DNA from 2 places in the Undibacterium sp. genome. Region 1 is predicted to be linked to the other one. Evidence: riboswitches for the same ligand, from Rfam matches in the RefSeq annotation. Region 1 holds a riboswitch; the other holds the start of a gene.
The links. Region 1 has a riboswitch for thiamine pyrophosphate ahead of Q8K39_RS19225 (TonB-dependent siderophore receptor). Riboswitches for the same ligand answer to the same signal wherever they lie in the genome.
Positions count from the first base shown of each region.

Region 2: linked by a shared signal. The riboswitch ahead of thiC (phosphomethylpyrimidine synthase ThiC) and the one ahead of Q8K39_RS19225 (TonB-dependent siderophore receptor) in region 1 are both predicted to bind thiamine pyrophosphate.

Region 1 covers NZ_JAUXQE010000036.1:164,782-174,098, forward strand. The annotation lists tRNA gene Q8K39_RS19200 (tRNA-Lys) at 1-57, shown strand, start outside; tRNA gene Q8K39_RS19205 (tRNA-Lys) at 123-198, shown strand; gene Q8K39_RS19210 (SAM-dependent methyltransferase) at 374-1,255, shown strand; gene Q8K39_RS19215 (Ppx/GppA phosphatase family protein) at 1,408-2,865, shown strand; gene Q8K39_RS19220 (hypothetical protein) at 2,929-3,459, opposite strand; gene Q8K39_RS19225 (TonB-dependent siderophore receptor) at 3,606-5,738, opposite strand; TPP riboswitch at 5,796-5,894, opposite strand; gene rarD (EamA family transporter RarD) at 5,944-6,840, opposite strand; gene Q8K39_RS19235 (cobalamin-binding protein) at 6,919-7,818, opposite strand; gene panC (pantoate--beta-alanine ligase) at 7,818-8,657, opposite strand; gene Q8K39_RS19245 (ScpA family protein) at 8,697-9,317, opposite strand, start outside.
Region 2 covers NZ_JAUXQE010000027.1:8,304-17,620, forward strand. The annotation lists gene Q8K39_RS14060 (UvrD-helicase domain-containing protein) at 1-1,729, opposite strand, end outside; gene Q8K39_RS14065 (hypothetical protein) at 1,821-1,964, shown strand; gene dapA (4-hydroxy-tetrahydrodipicolinate synthase) at 2,077-3,027, shown strand; gene thiE (thiamine phosphate synthase) at 3,056-3,700, opposite strand; gene Q8K39_RS14080 (hydroxymethylpyrimidine/phosphomethylpyrimidine kinase) at 3,697-4,515, opposite strand; gene Q8K39_RS14085 (thiazole synthase) at 4,515-5,306, opposite strand; gene thiS (sulfur carrier protein ThiS) at 5,380-5,580, opposite strand; gene thiC (phosphomethylpyrimidine synthase ThiC) at 5,583-7,496, opposite strand; TPP riboswitch at 7,582-7,683, opposite strand; gene Q8K39_RS14100 (diguanylate cyclase) at 7,754-9,317, opposite strand, start outside.

The DNA.
Region 1 (9,317 bases):
TAGAGCAGCGGACTTTTAATCCGTTGGTCGCAGGTTCGAATCCCGCACGGCCTACCACGAATACCAAAGACTTAGGTCACTTTACTAAGTCTTTAAATTTTTTAGCAGTATGTAGCAGTTTTGGGTCGTTAGCTCAGCTGGTAGAGCAGCGGAATTTTAATCCGTTGGTCGCAGGTTCGAATCCCGCACGGCCTACCAAAACAAAGGACTCAGGTGTCAAACCTGAGTCCTTTTTTGTTTTTGCATCACGGCTGATGGCATGTTCCCCCATAATATGTAATGCCAAGACAATGCCAGAGCTGTGTCGTGGTCCCCTGCCATATTACTGATCGTGGGACTATCATGGCCTTGTCCTTTGAGTGAGCTTATTACCATGAAAAAAAAATCTGGCAGTGCAAACAAGCAGGCTGCGCCTGAAGTGCAGGAAAAACACGAGATACGTCCTGGCCAGTCGCTGGAGTTGCTCAAGGAGTTGCACATCCTGACGCGGGATGGCAAGATGAACCAGGATAGCCGCCGCAAGCTCAAGCAGGTTTATCATCTCTATCAGTTCATAGAACCGCTATTGCAGAAATTGCAGCAAGACCATGCTGATATCAGTCTGGTAGATCATGGTGCGGGCAAGTCTTATCTGGGCTTCATCCTGTATGACTTGTTCTTCAAGTCAGAGCAGGCCCAAAGCAAGGCCAGGATTTATGGCATAGAAACGCGGGATGAGCTGGTGCAGCGTTCCACAGAGCTGGCACAGCGCCTGGATTTTCCGGGAATGTCTTTTTTGAATTTGTCTGTTGCTGATTCGATTACTTCATCTGCCTTGCCAGAAAAAATCGATATTGTCACCGCTTTGCACGCCTGTGATACGGCGACGGATGATGCGATACAGTTCGCTCTCAAGAAAAAAGCGCAGTTCATGGTGCTGGTGCCTTGTTGCCAGGCAGAAGTGGCGGCAGAGCTGCGCAAGTCCAAGGGTGACGCAGTAAAGAATAACCCCTTGTCAGAAATGTGGCGTCACCCCATCCATACGCGCGAATTCGGTAGCCAGATCACCAATGTGCTGCGTTGCCTGCAACTGGAAGCACATGGATATCAGGTCAGGGTCACAGAACTGGTAGGATGGGAACATTCGATGAAAAACGAATTGATCGTGGCAGAATACAAAGGCTTGTCAGCCAAGCGACCGGCAGAGCGCCTGGCCGAGGTATTGAAAACGACTGGACTGGAAGCCATGCAGAGAAGATTTTTTGTACAGTTGTGAGCATTTGTGGCGCACTTGCCACCGTAGCTCATCAAGGTCACTGTTAGGTCATAAAAAATGATTAATATCATTTATGCTTAATCTGTAAAGCATCTGGTTTTTCCAGGCGTTTTTTTGATCGCTTCACTCATCATTAGTAAAGGATAAAAAGCATGCTGGCCGCCGTTGATCTGGGTTCCAACAGTTTTCGCATGCACATTGCGCGGCATGAAGGTGACGTCATCAAAGTCATCAAAAGCGCGCGCGACCCCATACGCCTGGCAGCTGGCCTGGACAAGGATGGCAATCTGACACCAGATGCCATGCAAAAAGCGATTAATTGCCTGGCACGTTTTCGCGAAATCCTGAATGCCTACCCGGTAGAAAATCTGCGCGTTGTCGCCACCAATACCATACGCATCGCCAAGAATGCCGCGCAATTATTGCCGCTGGCGGAGGCCGCCATAGGCTGCCCCATCGAAGTAATTTCAGGTGAAGAAGAAGGCCGCCTGATTTATATAGGGGTATCGAATGCGGTTGCCGTACCTGGAGAGCGTCGCCTTGTCCTTGATATCGGCGGCGGTTCAACCGAGGTGATACTCGGCCAGGGGCATCAAATCCTGCGGGTGGAATCCTTTAGTATAGGAACGGTCAAGCATAGCACCAGTTTCTTCCCCGATGGGCGTCTGACTGATGCCGCGTTTGAGGCAGCCATCTTGTCTGCGCGTTCGATGTTTGAAGACGCCGCGCCGCCTTATCAGCCGCAACATTGGCGCAAGGCTTATGGTTCATCAGGCACGATGCGGGCGATTTCTGATGCCATCAGCAAAGGTGGCCTGGGTGACGGCACTTTGACCTTGAAGAGCCTGAATGCACTCAAACAATATTGTGTGCAATGCGGACAGCTGGATCAGCTGGAGCTCAGCGGCATCAAACCTGAGCGCGTCGCCATGGTAGTAGGCGGCCTGGCCATACTCATAGGTCTCATGACCGAGTTCAATATCACAGTCTTGCTGCCGATCGAGGCTGGTTTGCGCATGGGCGTGATGTGGGATTTGTATTTGCGTGCAACAAAGCGCGATCGCCGTGAGGTTGCTGTACAGTCTTTCGCCAATCTGTTCCGTACTGATATGTCTCGCGCAAACCGGGTGGCTGATATGGTGAGGTCGCTGTATCTGCAATTAAGACCGGCTGGTGATACTTATGTGCACTTATTGCAATGGAGTGCCATCCTGCATGAAGTGGGAATGGTGATTTCGCATACCGGTTATCACAAGCATGGTGCTTACATGATAGAAAATGCCGACATGGCGGGCTTTACCACACGTGAGCAAAGAGTGATGAGCAAGCTCATCCTTAGTCAGAAAGGTAATCTGCGCAAGGTGGGTGATGGCTTGGCTGACCAGGATTTTGCCAAGGCAGTGCTGGCCCTGCGCCTGGCGGTGATGCTTATGCATTCACGTGCAGAAATTGATTTTGAAGATGTGCGTTTGAAAATGAAGGGTAGGGTTGAGCTGGAAATGAAACGTGACTGGGTCAGTGTTCATCCTACAGTGGCCTACTGGTTGCAAAAAGAAATTGAAGCCTGGCGTGAGATAGGTGTGGATTTTTTGGTTCGGGCAAATGTGTAATTTTGCTGTGTCTTGCTCAGCTATCCTTGCCCTCGCAATTGTGCAAGGCAAGGATTGATACAATCAAATGCAATCAGTGACCATGATGGACCTGAATACGCGGCCCAGGAGTTTTCCAGACTTGTTATAGGCTTCGAAAATTACCGTGCCGCCAAATTTGTTGGCTTTACTGCCCGCTCCGCCCACCATATCGTAATAGTGAACCTTGACCACTTCCTTTAAATGAAATGAAACGAGCGGTCTTTTTCCTGCATATGTATCCTGCTGCAATTTATGGATATGAATGAGGGCTATTTCTGCTTCATTGAGCTTGCCAAAGGCGGCTAAATACGGATCTGTTTCATAGTCCAGTACAGGTGATATCGGGTACTCTTTTATCTTGATATCCTGATTGGCGGGCTTGCCATCAATTTTCCCTGTGAGTTTACCGTCAGCCAGTTTATCTATCTGTATGTCAAACTGACGTTTGCCATTCCCAAAATCTGGGAAGTTGGCTCGGCATTTCAATACCTCTTCCGCACCTGCAAGACTGGCAAGCAGGCTGCCTGCGATCACAAAAATATACTTGAAGATGTTCCACATGTCACGACCCATAGGTTTGCTTGAATGCGAGCTAAGAATGACATAGTCTGGATGCCATGCAACGCGTTGTCTACAAGGTATTGAATATTAGTACCACGGGCAATAAAAAAGCGATGCTAAATAAATCTGACATCGCTTTTTGAACAGGGCATGCTGTATCAGAAATCGAATTGTGCCGACACTTTGTATGTGCGTGGCGCACCAGGGAATAGATAACCACCCAGTGATTGCGTTACATCACGCCAGTAAAACTTGTCCAGCGCATTATCGATATTGAAGCGTAGGGTGGTAGCTGTATTACCAATTTGCGTGGTATAGCGCGCACCCAGATTCATGAGATGGTAACCTGGCACAGTAACACTATTGTCCGGGCTGAAAGCCTTGCTGCTGGCATATTGCCAGCTTGCATTCACATTCAAGCCCTTGAATTCTGCTACTGCATAATCAGCATAAATAGTGGATTTGAAGCGTGGCACATTCATGACACGCTTGTCGTCGAGACTGCTGAAGCCGGTGTTTTGCTGTTTAGCATCCAGCGCAGTCAGGCTGGCACCTAGATTCAACTGTGATGTCAGTTTGCCCTGTGCAGAGAGTTCCAGGCCTGTGTGCAGTGCTTCGCCATTGCTGACATAGGTATTGCTGCTATTGGTATATTCCAGCGGCTTCTTGATGCGGAAGATGGCTGCAGACAGGCTCAGGTCGCGCAGTACGTCAGCTTTCACACCAAATTCAATTTGCGTGGATTTGCCTGGGTTCAGCATTTTGTTTTCATTGCTGGTGCCAAAAGGGGCGATGCCACCATGTTCCAGACCTTGCGCAAAACTGCCGTAGACCGACACTTGCAGCGTCGGTTTGAATACCAGCGCTGCCGTTGACAGTAGCTTGTTCTGGTCATAGCCAGGGTTATCAAACTGAGTGCGCGAGATATTCAAATGGCGCAGACCCAGATGCAATTTAAAGTCATCTTGCAGACTGATAATGTCTTGTACAAATGCAGACCATTCCTTGTCTGTGCGGCGCAAGAAAGCCGGGCCGGTTTTATTTGCCGATGGCGTGACGCTGACAGGGTGGAACAAATTGCTGCTGCCTGCATAGTCATAGATGTAGTCACCAAAATAATCCTTGCGCTGCGAATTACTGAGACCAAGTGCCAGTTCGTGCTGCATGCCACCCGCATTGAATTTACCATTCAGCAGGGCTTGAGTGCCCCAAAGTGATTTGGATTCATTTACGCTTTGGTAGTCATACACGTCATAGTCGCCATTCGCGCAATAGCCAGGGTACAGATTGGCTGCACCACATCCGTAAGGGAAGGCAGTGTAGTCATCACGTTTGAATTCATGCTTGTTGACAGCGACACTGGCACGCCAGTCAGCATTGATCAGGTACTCATAACGCAGCCCCAGATTGCTGTTGCGGGTATCTACAGGCCTGGCCCAAGGCTGTGAATTCAGCATCAAGTCAGCAGGAACGCCGCGTGGCAAATCCGTACCATTGAATAATTGAAAGCCAGGTACAGACAATTGCGATTTATGCTGATAGTCAGCATCGAATTGCAGCAGGGCTTGCGGTGTGATGTGCCAGTCAAATGCTGCAGAGACGAACTGGCGCTGACCATCCGCACCTTTGACGTAAGAGCGCAGACGTTCACCCGCTGCATTGATGCGGAAACCAAACTGCTTGTCGTTGGAATTATCACTGATGTCCGCTGCGCCATACACGGTACCGCGCTCACTGATTTCAAAAGTGGCTGAACGAACCGCATAGCTGGCAGGGCGTTTGGTCACATAATTGATGATACCGCCCGGCGTGCCGAAGCCAGCCTGGAAACCTGCGATACCCTTGAGGATTTCTATACGTTCCTTGTTTTCCAAAGGAATAGAGGCATCACCAGGAATGGCAAAACCATCCTTGCGGTAGCTGCTGGAGTTATCGAGGGCAAAGCCGCGTATCGAGAATTGCTCGGCATAACCGATGGCGTTATAGGCGTCATTGACACTGGCGTCATATTTCATCGCATCAGTGGTCTGGCGTATGCGCAGGTCCTGCATCTGAGCTGTGTTGAAGGCATTGACTGAGTTTGGCGTATCCAGTAGCGCTGCATCAATGAAACCAGTGACCTTACTGCGTTCTACTTTGGCTTCATTGCTTTTGCTGCTTGTGATTGTCACTTCTGGCAGTGATTTATCATTGCCAGCTGTGCTCTGGGCATGGGCAGATGAGAGCAACAGGAAAGCCTGGGCGATGGAGAGTGCGATGACGGTGGGGCGTAATACAGTAAGGTTGGACATTGTTTGCTCTTAATGCGTTGTGGGTGACAGCGCGGGAGCAAACAAAGAAGCAAGAAGAGCCGGGACTTTGCGCTTCCCTTCGCTGGCATTATCCAGATCAGGTAGAAGGGACTCTCTCACCCGGAAATATTATTTCCAGGACCCCTAGCGTAGGCGGCAGTTTAACACGAATCCATTTACATGGCCTTTTTGGAGCAATTGGCGCTTAACTGCCTTGCTTTGCTCCAATTTTGACAGTGCGGAAATTGCGCCATAAACCTTCCGCCGAATAGACGACCAGCGCTGCCCAGATGGCGATAAAACCGGCCAGCTTGTTGATGTCGAAGGGCTCGTGATATAGCCAGACACCCAGCAATAACTGCACCAGTGGTGAAATGTATTGCAATAATCCCAGGGTCGTCATCGGTATGCGGCGGGCACCAGCAGCAAACAATAACAAGGGGATGGCGGTAATTGGGCCGCTGATGAGCAACAGCATCTTGATGTCTATACTGCTGGAGGCAAAGCTGTTTTGTCCATGAAAAGTCATCCAGCATAGCCAGCCAAAGGCAAACGGAAAGAGCAGGGCGGTTTCCAGTGACAAGCCTTCCAGTGCACCCAGGGCCGAGGTCTTGCGCAGCAAGCCATAAGTGCCAAAGGTCGTAGCCAGCACCAGGCCTATCCATGGCAGGTGACCAGTCTGTATTGTCAACCAGGCGACGCCTACTGCAGCTAATGCTACCGACAGCCATTGACCAGGGCGCAGTTTCTCCCGCAACAAGACTGAGCCTATGAGGATATTGACGAGAGGTGTGATGAAATAACCGAGACTGGCATCAACGATGTGACCATGATTGACTGCCCAGATATACACAAACCAGTTGGCGGATAAAAGTACGGCGCTAAGTGCAAAGCCGCCTATCAGTTTTGGTTGCCTGAATGCGGTACTGACCCAGGCCCATTGCTTGCGCCAGGTCAGTACGCCAACCAGAAAAAGCAGTGACCACAGCATGCGGTTTAGCAGAATTTCCAGTGCCGGTATGTCGTGCAGGGTCTTGAAATAGATGGGGAACAAGCCCCAGAGAAAATACGCGGAGCCAGCAAACAAAATACCTTGGCGCATGAGAAGCAATCAGTAAGGCTTGCGGCAGCAAGCAAGGCAAACATTATCGCTTGAAAAGTAATTCTTTGCTGCCAGCGCCTATTTGCTTCTTGCTGTGACCAGATGCTTGCAAAGTGCTTCGGTACCATCGAGTATGCGTGGCCCGGCGCGATTAAGCCAGTCCCCCTTGACTGCATAGAAATTGTTTTTCTTTACTGCCGTCAGGATGGGGTATTGCTTCCAGTCTGCCATGCTGTCGATATTCTCACCACTGCTGAGGATGACGTCTGGGTTGGCAGCCAATACAGCCTCATTTGTGATGGTTGAACTTAGGTCTTTGAGTTGGCCAAATACGTTTTTGCCACCACACAGCCGTATGGAGTCTGACACCATATGCGTGTCATTGATGGTCATCAACGGCCTGCGCACCATTTGATAATACACGCCGACCGGTGTTGCCCCAGCTGGCAATTGATAAGTTTTGCGCAGACTGTCAAGACGCTGCCTGAACTTTTGTGCATTGGCTTTACCAGTACTACCAGTGCCAGCCAGTGTCGCTAGTCTTTCTATCGAAGTTGCCACCGTTTCAAAGTTGTGTGGCTCACTTTCAAAGACGGTGATGTGGTTGCTGCGCAATTTGTTGGCCAGGATTTTCGCATTGCCTGTACCCCAGACGATGACCAGATCAGGTTTGAGGGCAAGCAGGCGCTCCAGATCCAGGGCAAAAATATTGCCTATCGATGGCAGTTTTTTCGCGGCTTCGGGATAGTCGCTATAGTCGGTTACTGCAATGATATTATTTGCTGCACCTGCCTCGAATAGCATCTCGGTAATATGTGGAGCGAGGCTGATGATGCGTTGCGCTGGTTTCTCTAGCGTGACCTGGCGTTGCGCATCATCCAGTACAGTGATGGCGGCGTGCGAAGTATTTGAAACTAGGCTTCCTGCCAGGCAGGCTGCAAGCACAGCACTGCCTGTTAATAGCGGAAAAAAGCGCATCAGATTTCCAGATTGTCGATCAGGCGTGTGCCACCCAGTTTGGCTGCAGCGACTACTACCAGCGGCGATTGCTGGGCGATATCGCCCGCAGATGGTGGTTGCAGGTCAGCGCGCTTGCGTATCGAGATGTAATCCGGTTTCCAGTTGCGTGTCGCCAGTTTTGCCATGGCCTGACGTTCGAGTTCAAACATATCAAGATGGCCGCCGCGTACTTCTTGTGCGACTTCGTTTAAGACCTTGTACAAGGCGGGTGCCTCAGCGCGTTCTTCTGGCGACAAATACATATTGCGTGAAGATAGTGCCAGGCCATCTTCTGCCCTGAAAGTTTCAGCTGCGATGATTTCAGTCGGCAGGGCAAATTGCTTGCTCATATTGCGTACTATCATGAGCTGCTGATAATCTTTTTTACCGAATACGGCAACGCGTGGCTGCACGCAAGAGAACAGTTTCAGTACAACAGTAGTGACGCCAGCAAAGAAACCGGGACGGAATTCACCTTCGAGTATATTGCCCAGGTCATCTGGTGGGCGCACTCGATACTCTTGCGGTTCTGGGTACAGGTCTTTTTCAGTCGGTGCAAACAAGACATACACGCCTTCTTTTTCCAGTTTCTCTACGTCAGCCTGGAAAGTGCGCGGGTATTTGTCGAAGTCTTCATTCGGGCCAAACTGCAGGCGGTTCACGAAAATCGAAGCGACAACAGGGTCACCATGTTTTTTTGCCAGCCGCATCAGGGATAAATGCCCTTCATGCAAATTGCCCATGGTTGGGACAAATGCAGTACGCAATTGTCCGCTCAACTGGTCGCGCAATTCTTCTATGGAGGAAATGATTTTCATGTTACGGCTCTTTAGTAAGGATTAGTCTTATTCTTATGATCAGGCAGGCGAATAGGCCAGACGCACATAGATGGGAGCAAAGGCTTCGGCCTGGGTGATTTCTATCAGGGTCTCTTTTGCCAGTTCAAGCAAGGCAACAAAATTCACGACCAGCACTGGCGCACCTCGGCTAATGTCAAACAGGTCTGAAAATTCTACAAACTTGGATGACTGCAGCTTGCGCAAAATACCCGTCATGTGTTCACGTACTGAGAGTTCTTCGCGGCTGATTTTGTGATGGGCAACCAGAGTGGCACGCTTCAATACATCAGCCCATGCAGATTGCAGGTCAGCGATATCCACATGCGGCCAGTGCAATACGGTGTTTTGTTCGACAAACACTTGGGCATGTAGAAAGTCACGGCCCAGTTGCGGTACTGCATTCAGGTCATAGGCGGCCAGCTTCATTTGCTCGTATTCAAGCAGGCGGCGTACCAGTTCTGCGCGCGGATCATCGGCTTCTTCGCTGTCTTTGCTTTTATTCGACGGCAGCAGCATGCGTGACTTGATTTCGATGAGCATGGCGGCCATCAGCAAATACTCAGCGGCCAGTTCCAGATTGTGTTTGCGTATCTGTTCGACATACTGCAAGTACTGCAGCGTAACTTGCGCCATGGGGAT
Region 2 (9,317 bases), on a different contig from region 1:
CTGCCTGGGCTTGATTATCACCCGCTTCCAGTGAAGCATGAGACAAGAAAGCAGACAGTGGTGACATCACCGTTGGCAGTGCTGCGTCAGCATCAATGATCTGATCGCCATTCCCGCTTTCCAGCAAGACTGCAGCGCTACTGGCAGGCCCAGCAAATGCTGGCGCTTCTTTATTGAAGCCTTCTTCTGATACGAACAGAGTGGCAGCGCTAACTAACTGCTCCAAGTTTTCTATGCGGTCTGCACCTTCTTTTTCAGTCTGGTAATGCGTCAGCAGGCTGCTGACTTCCAGCACGATCTTGACCATCTCGGGCAAAGGCAGGTTCTGTGTTTCAAAACGCACACCCTCTATCAACTTGACAAAAGACCCCAGCGAAGAACCGGCCTTGCCAGCCACATAAGGCACAGCAGCATACATGGAAATATTTTGCTGTTTGGCGACATCCTGCAATTGCTCCAGCGAGCGCGCACCTATGCCGCGGGTAGGGAAATTCACCACGCGCAAAAAGGCAGAATCATTATGCGGGTTGTCCATCAATTGCAAATAGGCGATGGCATGCTTGATCTCGGCGCGTTCAAAGAAGCGCTGGCCACCATATACGCGGTAAGGGATATTCGCCGTGAACAGTGCATGCTCTATTACCCGCGACTGCGCGTTTGAACGATACAGGATGGCAATCTCGCTACGCAAAGAACCTTCACGTATCAAATTCTTGGCTTCTTCTATGATCCAGTTAGCCTCTTGTATATCACTGCTCGATTCCATGATGCGCACCGGCTCACCATGACCAGCATCAGTACGTAGATTTTTGCCCAGGCGCTTGCTATTGTGTTCGATGAGCACATTAGCGCTGTCAAGGATATGGCCATGCGAGCGGTAATTCTGCTCCAGCTTGATCAGGTTTTGGACCTGAAATTCACGCTCAAAGGCTGACATATTGCCGACATTGGCACCACGGAAGGCATAGATACTCTGATCATCATCGCCAACAGCAAAGACAGCACCGCCCTTCTTGCTGCCCTCTCCAGCCATCAGCTTCAACCACTTGTATTGCAAGTCATTGGTATCCTGAAACTCATCGACAAGAATATGGCGGAATCTGTCCTGGTAATGTTCACGCAGCGGCTGGTTGCGGCTCAGCAATTCATAAGTACGCAACAACAGCTCAGCAAAATCAACCACGCCATCACGCTGACACTGGGCGTCATACAAATCATACAAGCCAACCAGTTTGCGGTTGAAGTCGTCATAAGCATCTACTTGCGCCGCACGCAAACCCTGGTCCTTCGCGCCATTGATGAAATACATCAAGGTCTTGGGCGGGAATTTTTCATCGTCGATATTATTAGCCTTCAGCAAACGCTTGATGAAGGATAATTGGTCACCAGAATCAAGGATCTGGAAAGTCGATGGCAAACCGGCGTCGCGATGATGGGCGCGCAAAAGGCGGTTACACAGGCCATGGAAAGTCCCTATCCACATGCCGCGTGTATTAATCGGCAACATGGCCGACAGGCGCGTCAGCATTTCCTTGGCGGCCTTGTTGGTAAATGTCACGGCCAAAATACCACCAGGAGAGACCTGGCCAGTCTGTATCAGCCAGGCGATGCGGGTAGTCAGCACACGTGTCTTGCCAGAACCTGCGCCAGCCAAAATCAGGGCAGACTGTGCCGGCAAGGTCACGGCAGCAAGTTGTTCGGGATTTAAGTTGTGGAGTAAATTTTGCATAGGCAGATTATACGGGACTAAGCCCTCAGCACTTTAAGCCCAGGTTCTCCAAAGGAAAATTTATTGGGCATTAAAATGTGAAGCCTTGACAATGCAATTGAAAGCCGCAGATAATCGACACATCAACAAAGCCATTATTACTATGCAAACTCTGGACAAAGATCAGCAACAAGTACAAAGCAACGCTGCTTTGTGCATGGTCTTTGCCAAAGCCAAGAAACAGACGCTCATCTGACCGGGGCGTGCTGTCCCGTCAGGTGAGCTGACAGGATGGCAAAACGGTTTTCTTCCCTTGCACTCCATGTCAACTGCTGACGGGTCTTTTACCGGTCCACAGGAGAACAGGCATGTCCAGCAGCTTCAGCAGTTCCAGCAATACACATATTGAATCTGTCCATCAGATCAGACGCATTGATTTTTCCGGCATCTGGGTCGCCCTGGTCACGCCATTTTGCGCCAGCGCAGAAGCGGAAGTAGATTTCCCGGCCCTGCAGGCGTTGGCCAGCAAGCTGATCGCCGAAGGTGTGGCTGGCCTGGTGGTCTGTGGCTCTACTGGTGAAGCCGCAGCCCTGAGTGCAGAAGAACAATTGCAAGTGCTTGATGCGGTACTGGCTGTTGTTCCTGCCCATCAAATCATCATGGGCTTGAGCGGCAATCACATGGGGCAAGTCTTGCACAGGTTGGCACAGACAGGACAAAGAGGCGTTGCCGGTGTTCTGGTCACTCCACCCTATTACATACGCCCATCACAAGCAGGCATCCTGCACTACTTCCATGAAATTGCAGATGCTTCTGCTATACCCGTGCTGCTATATAACATCCCCTACCGTACCGGCGTGAACATGGAACTGGCTACCATACAAGAACTGGCCAGACATCCCAATATTGTCGCCATCAAGGATTGCGGCGGTAATCTGCAAGCCACCATGCAACTTATCATGGATGGAGATATCCAGGTGCTGGCGGGAGAAGACCATCAGTTATTCACGACACTCTGCCTGGGTGGTGCAGGTGGCATACTGGCTTCTGCACACTTGCGACCTGATCTGTTCCTCCGCTTGCAGGCACAGATCAGAGCAGGGCAACTTGAACAGGCCAGGGCAATTTTTTATCACTTGCTACCCCTCATGCAGTCGCTGTTTGAAGAGCCTAATCCGGCACCTTTGAAAGCTGCGCTTGCTTCCATACATTCCATGCAAGACGTCTTGCGTGGACCTATGTTGTCTGCCAGTAGTGCGATGCAAGAAAAAATCTTGCAAGCATATGCGCGCCTACAAGATCTTGAGCCCATCTCTTGATATACATCATCAAATTTCAATATGGAGGTCACCCGACCTTGTCAGCAAACAATTGCGTAAATGTCCGTGCTGCCAGTTGCGGCTGCTCGCTCATGTACACGCTGCTGATCACTGCCACCATGTCAGCCCCCTGAGCAAGCAAGGGCTGACAGTTTTCCAGTGTCATGCCGCCTATAACGACATTTGGCAAATCAAATTCCTTTATCGCATCGCCGACGATGCTGACGGGAGTGGTCACCGCATATTTCTTGATACGGGAAGGATAAAAACCACCAAAGGCAATGTAGCTGGCACCACCCCTGACGGCAGTACGCGCCAGCTCAAGGTCACCATAGCAGGATGCGCCCAGTATCTTGTCTGCCCCCAACCTTGCCCTCGCGTCCGCCACGGAAAGATCCGTACCTCCTACATGCAAGCCATCTGCATCAATGTCGAGACAGAGTTCCAGATGGTCGTTGATGATGAAAGGTTTATTGAAGCGGCGGCATAATTCCAGCAAAGCCCGTGCCTGGGTCTTGCGTAGTTCCGGGCTGGCGGTTTTGTGGCGGTATTGCACGATATTTGCGCCGCCTTGCAAAGCCTGTTCTGTGATGGAAACCAATTGAGCGGTGTCTTCCCAGTCAGGGGTAACGATATACAGACCACTTAATTGATAAGAGCCCACAGTATTCATGATTTTTTCCTTGTAAACAACGCGGGTTGGCGTGCAGGTATAAGCTGGCCTGCAGCGATGGCATAGGCATACAGCAAGCTTTGTTGTGTATAGTTTTGTGCCTGTTGCAAAGCTTCAGACAAAGTCATCCCGATTGCCAACTGCCCCGCAATTGCGGATGCCAGCGTACAACCGCTGCCATGAAATTCGCCGGACAAACGCGGCCACAGCCACTCTTGTGCAGTCTGCCATTGCCCATGCTGGAACCAGATGTTTTTTACCTGTGCCTCTGTTGCATGGCCACCTTTCAGCAAGACATCTGCGCCTGTGTTTTGCAACAGGCTAGCGACTTGCGCTTGCATATCGTCTACTTGTGGTGAGAGTCGCTTTAATTCAGGCAAATTGGGGGTGATCAGGGTGGCTATTTTCAACAGAGGCTCAATGGCTTGCACCGCATCATCCAGCGACAAACTGTCACCATGACCACTGCCCAATACCGGGTCAACAATGACTTGCAGATCTGCATGTTGCTGCTTCATCTTTTGAATGAAGCTGGCTATCGCCGTGGCATTTTTCTTGTGCGCGACGATACCCAGCTTGATGACCTTGACCGGCATCTTGGCCACCAGGGTCATGGCTTGCTGCAAAATGATTTGTACATCGACTGCATGCACGGCATAGGCATGGTCGTTATCCTGCACCGTCAATGCCGTAATCACCGGCAAGGCATGCGCGCCCTGCGCGGCGATGGCTTCTATATCGGCCTGTATGCCAGCCCCGCCACTAGGATCATGCCCGGCAAATACCAGCACGCAGGGTCGCGTCATCGTCTTCATCAAACAATGCGGCCTGCCATGGGGGAAGACGGCGACGCTGCAAACTTGCGCGGCATGCGGCCTGCCAGAAAAGCTTCTCGTCCCGCCTCTACCGCCAGGCCCATGGCACGTGCCATGCGTACAGGGTCTTTGGCACCAGCGATTGCGGTATTCATCAACACGCCATCGCAACCCAGTTCCATCGCAATGGCGGCGTCGGATGCTGTACCAACACCGGCATCCACCAGCACCGGCACTTTGGCTTGCTCGATAATCAGCGACAGATTCCATGGATTCAAAATACCCATGCCAGAACCTATCAACGAAGCCAGCGGCATGATGGCAACGCAGCCTATGTCTTCCAGCATGCGTGCCTGTATAGGGTCATCGCTGCAATACACCATGACATCAAAACCATCCTGTACCAGGGTGTTGGCGGCCTTCAGGGTCTCGGGCATATTCGGGAACAGGGTTTTCTCATCGCCCAACACTTCCAGCTTGCACAGTTTGTGGCCACCCAATAATTCACGCCCCAGTTGCAGGGTATAGACCGCATCTTCAGCATTGTAGCAACCGGCAGAGTTGGGCAGTATGGTGTACTTGCTGGGTGGCACTACATCCAGCAAGCTGGGTGCATTCGGGTCTTGCCCTATGTTCACGCGGCGTATTGCCACCGTGATGATCTCGGCACCACTGGCTTCTGTTGCCAGGCGGGTTTGTTCGAGGTCTTTGTATTTGCCGCTGCCGACCAAAAGGCGGGAGCGGTAGGTTTTTCCGGCTATTGTTAAGCCTGGGTTGTTTTCTGTGTTCATGTTTTTTCTCCAAAATTTTGGAAGCCATTTGGCTGTTTGACTCCTTCCCCTTCAAGGGGAAGGAGCTTAAACCTCAACCACCACCTATAGCACGTACAACATCCACCTTGTCATCGCCTTGCAATTGATGCTCTTCCCAATGCGACCGTGGAATAATCTGCCGGTTCACCGCCACCGCAATCGTCTGCTGCGACAGATTCAGTTCTGCAATCAAATCTGCCAGCAGCGCACTGCTCAGTTGCCGCACCTCTCCATTAAGCTGTATCTCCACCATGACTATTGCTTCTTGTAGATTTCTGCACCGGATTTGATGAATTCAACGGCCTTGACTTCCATGCCCTGTTTCAACGCCTGAATCTCGCTGATGCCTTGTGCATTCGCATAGTCGCGTACTTCCTGCGTGATTTTCATGGAGCAGAAATGTGGTCCGCACATGGAGCAGAAATGGGCAACCTTGGCAGAATCCTTGGGCAAAGTTTCATCATGGAATTCGCGTGCCTTGTCGGGGTCGAGGCCGATGTTGAACTGGTCTTCCCAGCGGAATTCAAAACGTGCCTTGGACAGGGCATTGTCACGGATCTGCGCACCGGGATGGCCTTTTGCCAGGTCGGCGGCATGAGCAGCGATTTTGTAAGTGATGATGCCATCCTTGACATCGACCTTGTTCGGCAAACCCAGATGCTCTTTCGGTGTCACATAGCACAGCATGGCCGTTCCATACCAGCCTATTTGTGCGGCACCTATGCCGGACGTGATGTGGTCGTAGCCTGGAGCGATGTCAGTCGTCAATGGGCCCAGCGTATAGAACGGTGCCTCATGGCATTGCTCCAGTTGCAGGTCCATGTTTTCTTTGATCAGGTGCATGGGCACATGACCAGGGCCTTCTATCATGACTTGCACATCATGCTTCCAGGCGATCTGGGTCAATTCCCCCAGGGTTTTCAATTCACCTAACTGTGCTTCATCATTGGCGTCATAGATGGAACCAGGGCGCAGGCCATCACCGAGGCTGAAAGACACGTCATAGGCTTTCATGATTTCGCAGATATCTTCGAAATGCTCGTACAAAAAGCTTTCTTTATGATGAGCCAGACACCATTTGGCCATGATGGAACCACCACGTGACACAATGCCGGTCAGGCGTTTGGCCGTCATTGGCACATACTGCAGGCGCACACCAGCATGGATGGTGAAGTAATCGACGCCCTGCTCTGCCTGTTCGATGAGCGTGTCACGGAAAATTTCCCAGGTCAGGTCCTCTGCCTTGCCATTCACTTTTTCCAGTGCCTGATAGATGGGCACGGTGCCGATAGGTACGGGTGAATTACGAATGATCCATTCGCGGGTTTCGTGTATGTGTTTTCCTGTGGACAGGTCCATAACATTGTCACCACCCCAGCGTATTGCCCAGGTCATTTTTTCGACTTCTTCGCCGATGGAAGAGGTAACTGCTGAATTACCGATATTGGCATTGATCTTGACCAGGAAATTACGGCCTATGATCATGGGCTCTATCTCTGGATGATTGATGTTAGCAGGAATAATCGCGCGGCCACGGGCGATTTCTGAACGCACAAATTCTGGCGTTATTTCTGCTGGAATGGAGGCGCCAAAAGATTGGCCTGGATGCTGGCGGCCCATGACTTCTGCCAGCTTGTTGCCCATGGGGCCGGAAGCTTTCAGGTTTTCCAGATATTCTTTTCTGCGCAGGTTTTCACGGATGGAAACAAATTCCATTTCCGGCGTGATGATGCCCTGGCGTGCATAGTGCATCTGCGAGACATTCTTGCCTGCCAGTGCACGGCGTGGCAGGCGTTTGAGGTTGAAACGCAGCTCAGCCAGTTTGGGGTCATGCAGGCGGGCAATACCGTATTCTGAAGTAGGGCCAGCCAGTTCTTCGGTGTCATTGCGCTCGGCTATCCAGGCGCCGCGTACAGATGCCAGGCCAGAGCGGATATCGATTTTTACATCGGGATCGGTGTAAGGGCCGGAGGTATCGTAGACATAGATAGGCGGATTTTTTTCCGAGCCGAACATGGCTGGTGTATCCGACTGGCTGATTTCGCGCATGGGTACGCGAATATCGGGGCGGCTGCCCTGTATATAGGTTTTACGTGAGTTCGGCAGTGGCTGTATGGCTGCCTCGTCTACCGTGGCGGTAGCGGACAAGAATTGCGGGTTGGCGTTCATTTTGGCTCCTTTGCTTTGTTGGCATGGAGCCAGCAAAGGAGTTTCCAAAAAAGGTGCGCGCATAGATCAAACATAATACGGGCGGCACAAACTTCGGCAGCTTCCCTTCGCTGGCATTATCCAGATCAGGTTCGAGGGTATTTCTCACCCGCCAACAAGATTGATGGCAGGACCCCTAGCATTTTTCTTCGGGTTCTGAAAGTGAATCCAGAACCGCGACGACGCCAGATTATACGACTTTTTTAAACTCAGGTGATTTATTTGATGATGCTGGTCAAGTCAGCATCTTGCGTGCCCTGCGAAGCAGGTTGAGGGTTGTCGGCTTGCCGGACCGGTCCATGCACTTCTGCCAACTCCACCATACCTGCCTTGATAGCGGCAGATAAATCATGATCGAGTACGGGCAAGGCTTCTTCATAAGCAATCAATAATTTGCTGACACCATAGGCACGGTTGCGGCCATTGACCTTGCCCAGGTACAGCGCCATGTCGGCAATTTGCAAGGCTTTTTCCCAGTTACAAACAGCTTCTGGCAGTCCAGAAAATGGCAGACTGATGAAACCTGCAGTCAGCGTGACTGGCACCAGCATGCCATCTACCTCCATGCTTTCTTCGCCTATGCTACGCAGGATACGGTCCACCAGGTTTTTCAACTGAGCAGGGTTGGTGCGCGGTGAATAAATCAGAAATTCTTCTCCGCCCCAACGCAAGACCATGTCACTGTCGCGCACCGTACTACGTAGACGACGCGCCACCTCAACCAGCACGGCGTCCCCTGCAGCATGGCCATGGTTATCGTTGATATTCTTAAAATGATCGATATCCATGAGTATCAGGCAATCCGGGTTTTCGAGCGCATCTTCGCGTCGCTCTCCCTCCGGCAAGATGATCCTTCCTTTCATCATATCGACAAAAGAACGACGGTTGTACAAGCCTGTAAGAGGGTCACGCACGGCATGAAATTCAAGTTGCTCATTCGCTTCACGCAGTTTTTCATTGGTCCTGCGCACCCGCTGATAAAGGAAGAAAATCACCGCACCGACCATCACCATCAACACACCTGCCAGCATGAGTATGACTTGCTGTAACTGACGGTTTTCTATCTCTGCATCTTTCAATTGATTTTCACGAGCCAGCAATTCAATCTGTTTTTTTCTTTGTTCCGCATTGAATTGCTCCTGCAAGGTAGCCACTGCCCTGGCCCGGTCGGACCTGAATAATTCATCGCTGAGTTTTTGCTGTTCGCGTACTATCGCCAGAGCTTCCTTGTGCATATCGGCAGCTTCAAACATATTGCCGATTTCACTGAGCAAACTTTCTACATCCGACTTGGAGCCAGTTTCCATGAAAAATTTCTTGGCCTCATTGATGTATTCTATCCCCTGAGAAAACTTCTTTTGGCCGGCCAGAGCGAAACCAATGTTTGCTTTGGCAATAGCGATGGAAAAAGGATCTTGTACAGACAGGGCTTTTTCCAGAGAAAACCGGGCTGCGCGCTCCGCCTCGGCAAATTTGCGCACGTTCAGGTAATAGTCAGATATATTGCCCAGAGCCGTTGCTGCCAACGCTGGCATGCCAGCCTCATTGGCAATTTGCAATACGATTTTGTAGGCTTCAAAAGCTTCGTCATGCCGCCCGAGATCAATCAGGGCCAGACCGCGCGTCATTTGCAGTGATGAAATAATTTTGGGCGATTCTGTTTTGGGTTGCATCGCCAATGCATCATTGGTAGTTTCCAGTGCCTTTTCCGCATTATGCATATGCAGGTACAGCCTGGCGATGGACTCCATGCGGTACAGCTTGGCCTGCACCTGGCGACGT